DNA from 3 places in the Shigella sp. FC1967 genome. Region 2 is predicted to be linked to each of the others. Evidence: predicted binding sites of a transcription regulator. Region 2 holds the regulator's gene; each other region holds the start of a gene.
What was found. Region 2 encodes CRP, which controls carbon source genes, mostly activating them, when cyclic AMP is high. Its sites were predicted from a motif close to ATGTGANNNNNNTCACAT; they were not measured.

Region 1: a site for CRP is predicted at 1,796-1,813, ahead of serA (phosphoglycerate dehydrogenase). Genes of this name have one in related genera too.
Region 3: a site for CRP is predicted at 2,144-2,161, ahead of cdd (cytidine deaminase). Genes of this name have one in related genera too.

What each region holds. Positions count from the first base shown of each region.
Region 1 covers NZ_MIIZ01000571.1:2,349-5,637, forward strand. Annotated here, with positions in the region: partial or broken gene BHE89_RS05400 (type I secretion system permease/ATPase) at 1-281, shown strand, start outside; gene serA (phosphoglycerate dehydrogenase) at 353-1,603, opposite strand; gene rpiA (ribose-5-phosphate isomerase RpiA) at 1,876-2,532, opposite strand; gene BHE89_RS05415 (LysR family transcriptional regulator ArgP) at 2,693-3,289, shown strand, end outside.
Region 2 covers NZ_MIIZ01001054.1:24,867-28,155, reverse strand. Annotated here, with positions in the region: gene BHE89_RS18240 (phosphoribulokinase) at 1-614, shown strand, start outside; partial or broken gene BHE89_RS18235 (OsmC family protein) at 705-1,113, opposite strand; gene crp (cAMP-activated global transcriptional regulator CRP) at 1,427-2,059, shown strand; partial or broken gene argD (bifunctional acetylornithine/succinyldiaminopimelate transaminase) at 2,153-3,289, opposite strand, start outside.
Region 3 covers NZ_MIIZ01000621.1:8,055-11,343, forward strand. Annotated here, with positions in the region: gene metG (methionine--tRNA ligase) at 1-717, shown strand, start outside; gene BHE89_RS07665 (CidA/LrgA family protein) at 852-1,325, shown strand; gene BHE89_RS07670 (CidB/LrgB family autolysis modulator) at 1,328-2,023, shown strand; gene cdd (cytidine deaminase) at 2,224-3,108, shown strand.

The sequences.
Region 1 (3,289 bases), on a different contig from region 2:
TTGCACTGGCGAGAGCCTTATTAACAGATCCTCGTATCCTTATTTTAGATGAAGCTACATCAGCATTAGATTACGGATCAGAAGCACAAATTTTAGCGAACTTGCCTATGATTTGTAGAAACAGAACCATCATTAGTATTGCACATCGCCTCAATACATTAGCGCATTCAGATTATATCTATGTAATAGATAAAGGACGAGTACTAGAAGAAGGTACACATATTCATTTAATAGAAAATAGAGCACTTTATTACCAATTATGGCAGCAACAAACTCAATAATTAAAGATTAAAAAATACAGAAAGGCTCGATATTTCGAGCCTTCAATATATTACGGATAACTTATCAATAATTAGTAAAGCATACGGGCACGGATAGTTCCCGGTAATGCTTTGATTTTTTGTAACACTAATTCAGCTTGAGCTTTTGTTTGTGTTGTAATATCGATGACAACATAACCTACGTTACCGGATGTACGTAAATACTGTGCAGCGACGTTGATGTTTTCTTCAGTAAAGACCTTATTGATACTATTCATCATACCCGGGCGGTTTTCATGAATATGCAGTAAACGGTTTACATCATCACCATGGCTTGGTAATGATACCTCAGGAAAGTTAACAGCAGATAATGTAGAACCGTTATCTGAATATTTCGCTAATTTACCCGCCACTTCATAACCAATGTTTTCTTGTGCTTCTTGGGTAGAGCCACCGATATGCGGTGTTAATATCACATTGTCAAATTTAATCAGTTCAGATACAAACGGATCGTTAGGATCGTTATTTGCACCCGGCTCTGATGGGAATACATCAATCGCAGCACCAGATAAATGTTTTGAGTCTAATGCTTGTGATAAGGCAGGAATATCAACCACAGTACCACGAGAAGCATTGATAAGAATGGAGCCTGGTTTCATGCGCTGAATTTCTTCATGCCCTATCATATTCTTGGTTGATGGTGTTTCTGGCACATGTAAGCTGACAATGTCACACATATTCAATAGTTCAGACAGATGGCGAATTTGTGTTGCATTACCTAATGGTAGTTTATTTTCAATATCATAAAAATAGACATCTAAACCAACACTTTCTGCCAAAATACCTAACTGGGTACCAATGTGACCATAACCAATAATACCCAATTTTTTACCACGGGCTTCAAAACAGCCTTTGGCTTGTTTATCCCAAATCCCACGATGCGCTTTCGCACTTGCTTCTGGAATACGGCGCAGTAATAGCAGTAATTCACCGAGCACCATTTCAGCCACGGAACGAGTGTTTGAGAAAGGTGCGTTAAAAACGGGAATACCGCGGCGAGCAGCGGCCTCTAAATCAACCTGATTAGTACCAATACAGAAGCATCCCACAGCAACTAATTTTTCAGCCGCCGCAAAAATGTCTTCTGTTAAGTGAGTGCGGGAACGAAGACCAACAAAACGTGCATCACGGATAGCTTCTTTTAATTCTTCATCCGATAATGCGCCTTTGTGATATTCAATATTGGTATAACCCGCAGCTCTTAAATTTTCTACTGCACTTTGATGCACTCCTTCAAGGAGTAGAAACTTTATCTTTTCTTTTTCCAAAGATACTTTGACCATTTACCCTGCCCTATCGTTATTACATTTAATGAAAAACAAAATCCTGTCTCATCAACATAACAAAAATAGATTTTGTGGCAATACAACCGATTGCAATGATGACAGAATAAGCGGTAAATAAAGTGATTTTCTACCGAGTAAAATGATTTTGACTTTGAAAATGGCAGGATTTTAGAGAGACATATAACTATCGTGTGATATATATCACTGAATTTGCAGTTTCTAAAATAATTTTAAAAATAGGTAGCCATCGCTACCTATCTTAAAAAGAACTACTTAAGGGTTTTCACACCTTCAGAGGTACCCATTAAAACAATATTTGCGCCACGGTTAGCAAATAATCCTACGGTTACAACACCCGGAATACTGTTAATTTTGTTTTCCAGTTCAATAGGATTAAGGATCGTTAAATTATGAACGTCTAAAATAACATTACCGTTATCTGTTACTACGTTTTCACGGTATTCAGGTAAGCCACCTAACTTAACGAGTTCACGCGCAACATAAGAGCGCGCCATTGGGATCACTTCTACGGGGAGTGGAAATTTACCTAATACATCAACTTGTTTAGATTCATCAACGATACAGATAAATGTTTTTGCTACGCCTGCAATGATTTTTTCACGCGTCAATGCAGCACCACCACCTTTGATCATCTGCATTTGATGGTTAATTTCATCAGCACCATCAACATAGATATCTAGAGAATCGACTTCATTACAGTCAAAAACGGGAATACCGTAACTTTTTAGTTTTGCCGTTGATGCTTCTGAACTTGAAACTGTGCCTTCAATTTGACCTTTCATTGTTGCTAAAGCATCAATAAAGTGAGAAGCCGTGGAACCTGTACCGACACCCACAATCATGCCTGGTTTTACATATTCAAGCGCGGCCCAACCTACTGCTTTTTTCAATTCATCCTGAGTCATTTAAATAACCTTATTTATCACGTTAATGGCTTAAGAATAGCATATTGCATTCAAAACTAGCACGAGACACATCAAAAACTGAGAAGCAACATTTTAACTCATTGCAACAAAAAATATGGCATAGTAAGCAATAGAATATAAAATCGAAGAGAGTCTGTTAATGAAACGCCCTGATTATCGAGCATTACAAGCCCTTGATGCCGTCATTCGAGAACGTGGTTTTGAAAGAGCCGCGCAAAAATTGTGTATTACACAATCTGCCGTTTCTCAGCGTATCAAACAGTTAGAAAATTTATTTGGACAACCGTTATTAGTGAGAACGGTTCCCCCTCAACCTACTGAGCAAGGACAAAAATTATTAGCACTATTGCATCAAGTAGAATTACTTGAAGAACAATGGTTAGGTGATGAAAACAGCGGTTCTACACCGCTTTTACTCTCTTTAGCGGTAAATGCTGATAGTTTGGCAACGTGGTTATTACCTGCTTTGCATCCAGTTTTAACACAACTGCCAATTCGACTTAATATTCAAGTTGAAGATGAAACACGAACACAAGAACGATTAAGACGAGGCGAAGTTGTTGGTGCTATCAGTATTCAACCACAAGCACTACCAAGTTGTCTTGTCGATCAATTAGGCGCTCTCGATTATCTATTCGTTGCTTCTCCTGACTTTGCTCAACGCTACTTTGCAAACGGTGTAACAAAATCTTCGTTATTAAAAGCGCCAGCCGTCGCCTTTGACCATCTTGATGAT
Region 2 (3,289 bases):
ATAGTGATACAGGACAAGGTCAATCTCGCAAGTATTTACACTCTTATGATGAAGCAACACCCTACAACCAATTACCAGGAACATTTACACCTTGGGAGCCATTAGCCAATAATACGGATGTTCTTTTTTATGAAGGATTACACGGCGGCGTTGTTACCAACGAACATAATGTAGCTCAACATGTTGATCTATTAGTCGGTGTTGTTCCTATCGTAAACCTAGAGTGGATACAAAAGCTTATACGAGACACCACAGAAAGAGGACACTCACAAGAGGCGGTAAGAGATTCGGTTGTACGCTCAATGGATGATTATATTAGTTACATTATTCCTCAATTCTCACGCACACACATTAACTTCCAACGAGTTCCAACGGTCGACACTTCAAATCCTTTTTCAGCCAAAGCAATCCCGACTCTTGATGAAAGCTTTATCGTTATTCGTTTTCGAGGCTTAACCGATATAGATTTTCCCTATTTACTTGCAATGTTGCATGGCTCATTTATGTCAACAATAAACACTATTGTTGTACCGGGCGGGAAATTAGGATTAGCGATGGAATTAATTATGGCACCATTAGTCAAAAAATTATTAAATGGTGAAAAGATAAGTTAACCAAAATAGAATTTATCTCTCTAAAAATAATATCCCATTTATTAAGGGATATTATTTTTTAAATTTAAACTTTATTTTAAAATATCAAAATTAGTCAGCATTCTTTATTTCAAATGAATGTGTAATATTAGCTGCTTTTCCTAGCATTAAAGAAACAGAACAATATTTTTCTGCGGATAATTGAACTGCTCGTTCTACAATTTTATCCGTTAATTCTTTACCTGAAACAATAAAATGCAAATTGATATCAGTAAATAAAACGAGGGGCTTCTTCACGTCGCTCTGATGTTAATTTTACTTCACAATCAGTCACTTGATGACGACCCTTACGTAAAATACTGACAACATCAATAGCACTACATCCACCTGCAGCCATTAATACCATTTCCATTGGACTTGGAGCTTTATCACCCGAATTTCCATCCATCATAATTTGATGGCCAGATGAAGATTCGCCGACAAAAGATAAATCTTCAACCCACTTAACTCGTGCTTCCATTTATTTTCCCCTAAAAGATGACATAGACTAAAAGAGTACATTCTCATAATTCAACTAGCAATTAGCAAATAGGTTTATTATGCTGACTGCGTAAAACGAGACTTAATGCACTAATTGTGTTAAAAACAATATCTGCTTGATGATAGTGGTTAAGATCAATGCATTATTTTCTCATTTATTATAATCTACTCCATATTAACTTACCGTCTTCTCAGGAAGTTAATAGGTAAAGCTAGGATTTTTAAGCATGCTGTCTCAAAAAGGAACCTATCCGTTTTGAAAGGCTGCATTTAACGTACAGAGGATAACGCGAATGGTTCTCGGCAAGCCGCAAACAGACCCGACTCTTGAATGGTTTTTGTCACACTGCCATATTCACAAATATCCATCCAAGAGCACGCTGATCCACCAAGGTGAGAAAGCGGAAACACTTTATTATATTGTTAAAGGTTCCGTGGCTGTTCTTATTAAAGATGAAGAAGGAAAAGAAATGATCCTCTCCTACCTAAATCAGGGGGATTTCATCGGTGAACTTGGATTATTTGAAGAAGATCAAGAACGTAGTGCATGGGTTAGAGCAAAAACAGCCTGTGAAGTAGCAGAAATTTCCTATAAAAAATTCCGCCAATTAATTCAGGTTAACCCTGATATTCTGATGCGCCTGTCTGCTCAAATGGCGAATAGATTACAAACGACATCAGAAAAAGTAGGCAACCTTGCTTTCCTTGATGTAACAGGTCGTATTGCACAAACTTTATTAAACTTAGCAAAACAGCCTGACGCAATGACACATCCTGATGGCATGCAAATTAAAATTACACGTCAGGAGATTGGTCAAATCGTTGGTTGTTCACGCGAAACAGTAGGCCGTATTCTGAAAATGTTGGAAGATCAAAACTTGATCTCCGCACACGGTAAAACTATCGTCGTTTACGGGACTCGCTAAGTATCCCCACTCGAATAAATAATAGCCATAAAAGTGCTATTGGTATACTTGTTGTATAAACCCCATCCTCGTTGATGGGGTTTTTAGTCAATACTACCCTCTTACAAATTCCGCAATAGCCGCTTTTAATGCCACCATTCCTTCTTGTAGCTCTTCTTGGGTAATAATTAACGATGGCGTAAAACGCATCACATCGGCTCCTGCGTTTAACATCATTAAACCATGTTTGGTAGCAAGAGCCAGTAACTCTTTGGCTTTACCTTTATATTGTGGTGCCAATTGCGCACCAATCAATAAACCTTGCCCACGGATTTGCGAAAAGACATTGTACGTTTGATTAATGTCCATCAGTTCATCTACAATCCATTGATAGCGCTTTTCTACCCCCGCAAGTACCTCAGGTGTATTAATCAAATCAAATGCAGCATTGCCCACAGCACAAGCTAATGGATTTCCCCCATAAGTTGTACCATGAGTCCCTACGCCCATAGCAGAAGCTATCTCATGTGTCGTTAACATCGCGCTTAGTGGAAAACCACTTCCTAGCGCTTTTGCAGTTGTAATAATATCGGGTGTCACATCATAGTTCATATAGGCGAAAAGCTTGCCTGTACGCCCCATACCTGTTTGTACTTCATCAAGAACAAGCAGGGCTTGATGCTTATCGCACAACTCACGTAGCCCTTCCATAAACTCAGGTGTTGCTGCCGTTACCCCCCCCCTCACCTTGAATTGGCTCTAAAATGACAGCGCAAGTGTGATCGTCTATTACCGCTTTAACCGCATCCAAGTCATTAAAAGGAACATGCACGATATCTGCTGGCTTAGGACCAAAACCATCTGCATATTTAGGTTGCCCACCCACAGAGACTGTAAACAGCGTTCTGCCATGGAATGCATGGTGAAAAGCAATAATTTTCGTTTTATAAGGACTATGGCGAGTAATGGCATAATGGCGAGCCAATTTAAATGCTGCCTCGTTCGCTTCTGCGCCTGAATTGGCAAAAAAGACACGTTCTGCAAATGTATTATCGATTAATTTTTGTGCTAAACGTAATGCAGGTTCATTAGTAAAAATATTACTAACATGCCAAAGTTGTTCACTTTGTTCTTTTAAGGCTTGATTAAGAGCAGGATGAGCATGACCCAATGCTAAAACAGCAATACCACCAGCAAAATCAATATATGATTTTCCCTGCTGATCCCAAACACGGCTCCCCATCCCTTTGA
Region 3 (3,289 bases), on a different contig from region 2:
GGTAAAGCTATTCGTGAAATTATGGCATTAGCTGATGAAGCTAACCGCTATATTGACGAAAAAGCGCCGTGGGTAGTGGCAAAACAAGAAGGACAAGACGCTCAGTTACAAGCCATTTGCACCATGGGAATTAATCTATTCCGCGTGCTGATGACCTATCTGAAACCTGTATTACCTTCACTGACAGCGCGTTCAGAAACCTTTTTACAAACCCAACTAACATGGGATGCTCTTGAACAACCGCTATTAGGTCATGAGATCACTAAATTCAAAGCGTTGTTTAATCGCATTGAAATGGATAAAGCCAACGCGATGGTTGAAGCATCAAAAAGCACCATTGCACCGGTAAAAGAAATCACGGGTCCATTAGCAGATTCACCGATTCAAGAAACCATTAAGTTTGACGATTTTGCTAAAATTGATATGCGTATCGCTGAAATTAAACAAGCTGATTTTGTTGAAGGCTCAGACAAACTGCTGAAATTAATTTTGGATTTAGGTGGCGAAACTCGCCAAGTATTCTCAGGTATTCGTAGTGCATACCCAGATCCTAAAGTGTTAGAAGGTCGCTTAACGGTGATGGTGGCAAACTTAGCACCCCGTAAAATGCGTTTTGGTATTTCAGAAGGCATGGTAATGGCCGCTGGCCCTGGTGATAAAGATATCTTCTTACTCAGCCCAGATTCTGGTGCAAAACCGGGTCAACAAGTGAAATAACAACCAAGATTCATTTACCAAGCAAATGAATGGCGGGGTTCTATTAGAGCCCCGCTCTTTTTTTATTGTGATCCATAGCACACTTTCAAAATCGGTGTATGATAATTCTGTTAGTTGATTTGGGACACTTAATTATGAAATCTAAACGGGCACGATTGCAGATTACACTTTGGCATTATCTACGATCTTTTTTAGTACTTTATCTTTGTCTCTTTGCGGGTAATCTTATTTCAGCCCTTCTACCCTTCGCGGTTCCAGGCAGTATTGTTGGCTTACTGATCCTTTTTGGTCTACTTGCTTTCCAGCTTATCCCTTTACGTTGGGTTAAACCCGGCGCCAATATCCTCTTAAAAAATATGTCATTACTCTTTATCCCTATCGGTGTTGGTGTAATGAACTATTATGATTTATTAAGTCAGCAACTTTTTCCTATCGTTTTAGCCTGCGTCGTGAGTACCTTTGGTGTTATGGCACTCGTTGCATATTGCTCACACTACGTTCATCGTGAGCGCATTATCGTAGGTTCAAAACCAGACCAAGTTGAAGATATTGTTGAAACAAAAGAGAAAGACGACGATAAAGCGTTAAGTGAGAAGAAAAAATGTTAGCCATATTGATGAATATTTGGTGGTCACTACCTTTAAGTATTTTTATTTTTTACTTAGCCCGAAAGCTTGCAACCCGATTTAAATTGCCTATTTTAAATCCGCTTTTAATTGCTATTGTGGTGATTATTCCTATTTTATTAATAACTAAAATACCTTATGAGAATTATTTTGCAGGTAGTCGTATTTTAAATGACTTACTACAACCTGCTGTTGTTGCTTTAGCTATACCGCTTTATCAGCAATTACACCAAATTCGCGCACAGTGGAAATCATTAATTAGTATTTGCTTTATAGGTAGTATTGCGGCGATGGTCAGTGGAACAGCTATTGCATTCTGGGCTGGTGCAACACCTGAAATTGCCGCATCAATCTTACCCAAATCAGTGACAACACCGATTGCAATGGCCGTCGCAGATTCTATTGGTGGTATTCCTGCCATCAGTGCAGCATGTGTTATTGCCGTGGGTATTTTAGGGGCTATTTTTGGTCATTCGTTATTTAAGATATTACGAATTCCTACTCATGCTTCTCGTGGTTTAGCTATGGGTACGGTTTCTCACGCAGTAGGAACCGCAAGAGCGGCAGAAGTCGATTATATTGAAGGTGCGTATAGTTCATTGGCATTAATGACATGCGGGATTATTACTTCCCTTACCGCACCATTTATCTTTCCTATTATTTTGCACCTTTATAGTTAATCTATTTCTTACTCTCTCATTCTTAAATCCCCGATTTTATTAAATTTATTTCGGGGATTTTACTATAAATTTGAGATACATCTCCCAATTAATGAATTTGTTGCAATTGTTTCATTGAAAATATGATTTTCATCACATATAAGAATGAGTAAAAATGCCTAGAATCTTATAATACAGAAAGATTAATGGGAGACTCATGTATGCATACGCGTTTTCAGGCAGTTTGGTCAGATTTATCCCCTCAGTTACAACAAGCACTTGTTCCTTATCTTGAGCAGGATGAATTTCCAGCAATGTTCACGGCAGAACAAGTCAATGCCATAAAAACACAGTTACAATGTAATGATGATGCCTTAGCCCTCGCACTTTTACCCGTCGCGGCTGCTTGTGCAGTGACACCGATATCTCATTTTAATGTTGGTGCTATTGCTCGTGGTGAAAGTGGTAATCTCTACTTTGGTGCCAACATGGAATTTTCAGGTGCCCCACTACAACAAACTGTTCACGCTGAACAAAGCGCTGTAACTCATGCGTGGTTACAAGGTGAATCTCGCTTGATCTCCGTTACCGTTAACTATACACCTTGTGGTCATTGTCGCCAGTTTATGAACGAATTGAACAGCGGCACCCACATTCAAATTCAGTTACCGGGTAGAAAAATGGCAACATTGGGTGATTATTTACCTGATAGCTTTGGTCCGAAAGATCTCAACATCACATCACTATTGATGGATAATGTTAATCACGGTTATAAAATTGATAACCCAAGTGAATTAGCACAACAGGCACTACAAGCAACTAACCGTAGCCATGCTCCTTATAGTGGTTCGCACAGTGGTATTGCTGTTCAAATGAAAAATGGCAAAATTTTCCAAGGTAGTTACGCTGAAAATGCCGCATTTAATCCAAGTTTACCGCCATTACAAGCAGCATTAATTTTATTAAATATGGCAGGTGAGAGTGTGATGGATATTGAATCTGCTGTTTTAATGGAAAAAGCAGAGGCGGTTTTAACACAGTGGGATGCAACACAAGCAACATTAACAGCTTTAGGTTGTCGCCAAATGCAACGCATCACTTTGTAAAAAGTTTTAACTTATTCCTCTAAAAATCGCTCCTAAAAAAGCATCAGCATGTAAATTTTGCTGATGCTTACCAGAAAAAGTTGTAACAACTGTATCTATCTCTCATTTCTAAGCATAAAAATCATAAAAAAATAACATAAGCTGTACATATTTTTATTATTTTGTAGGATCTACAATTGTC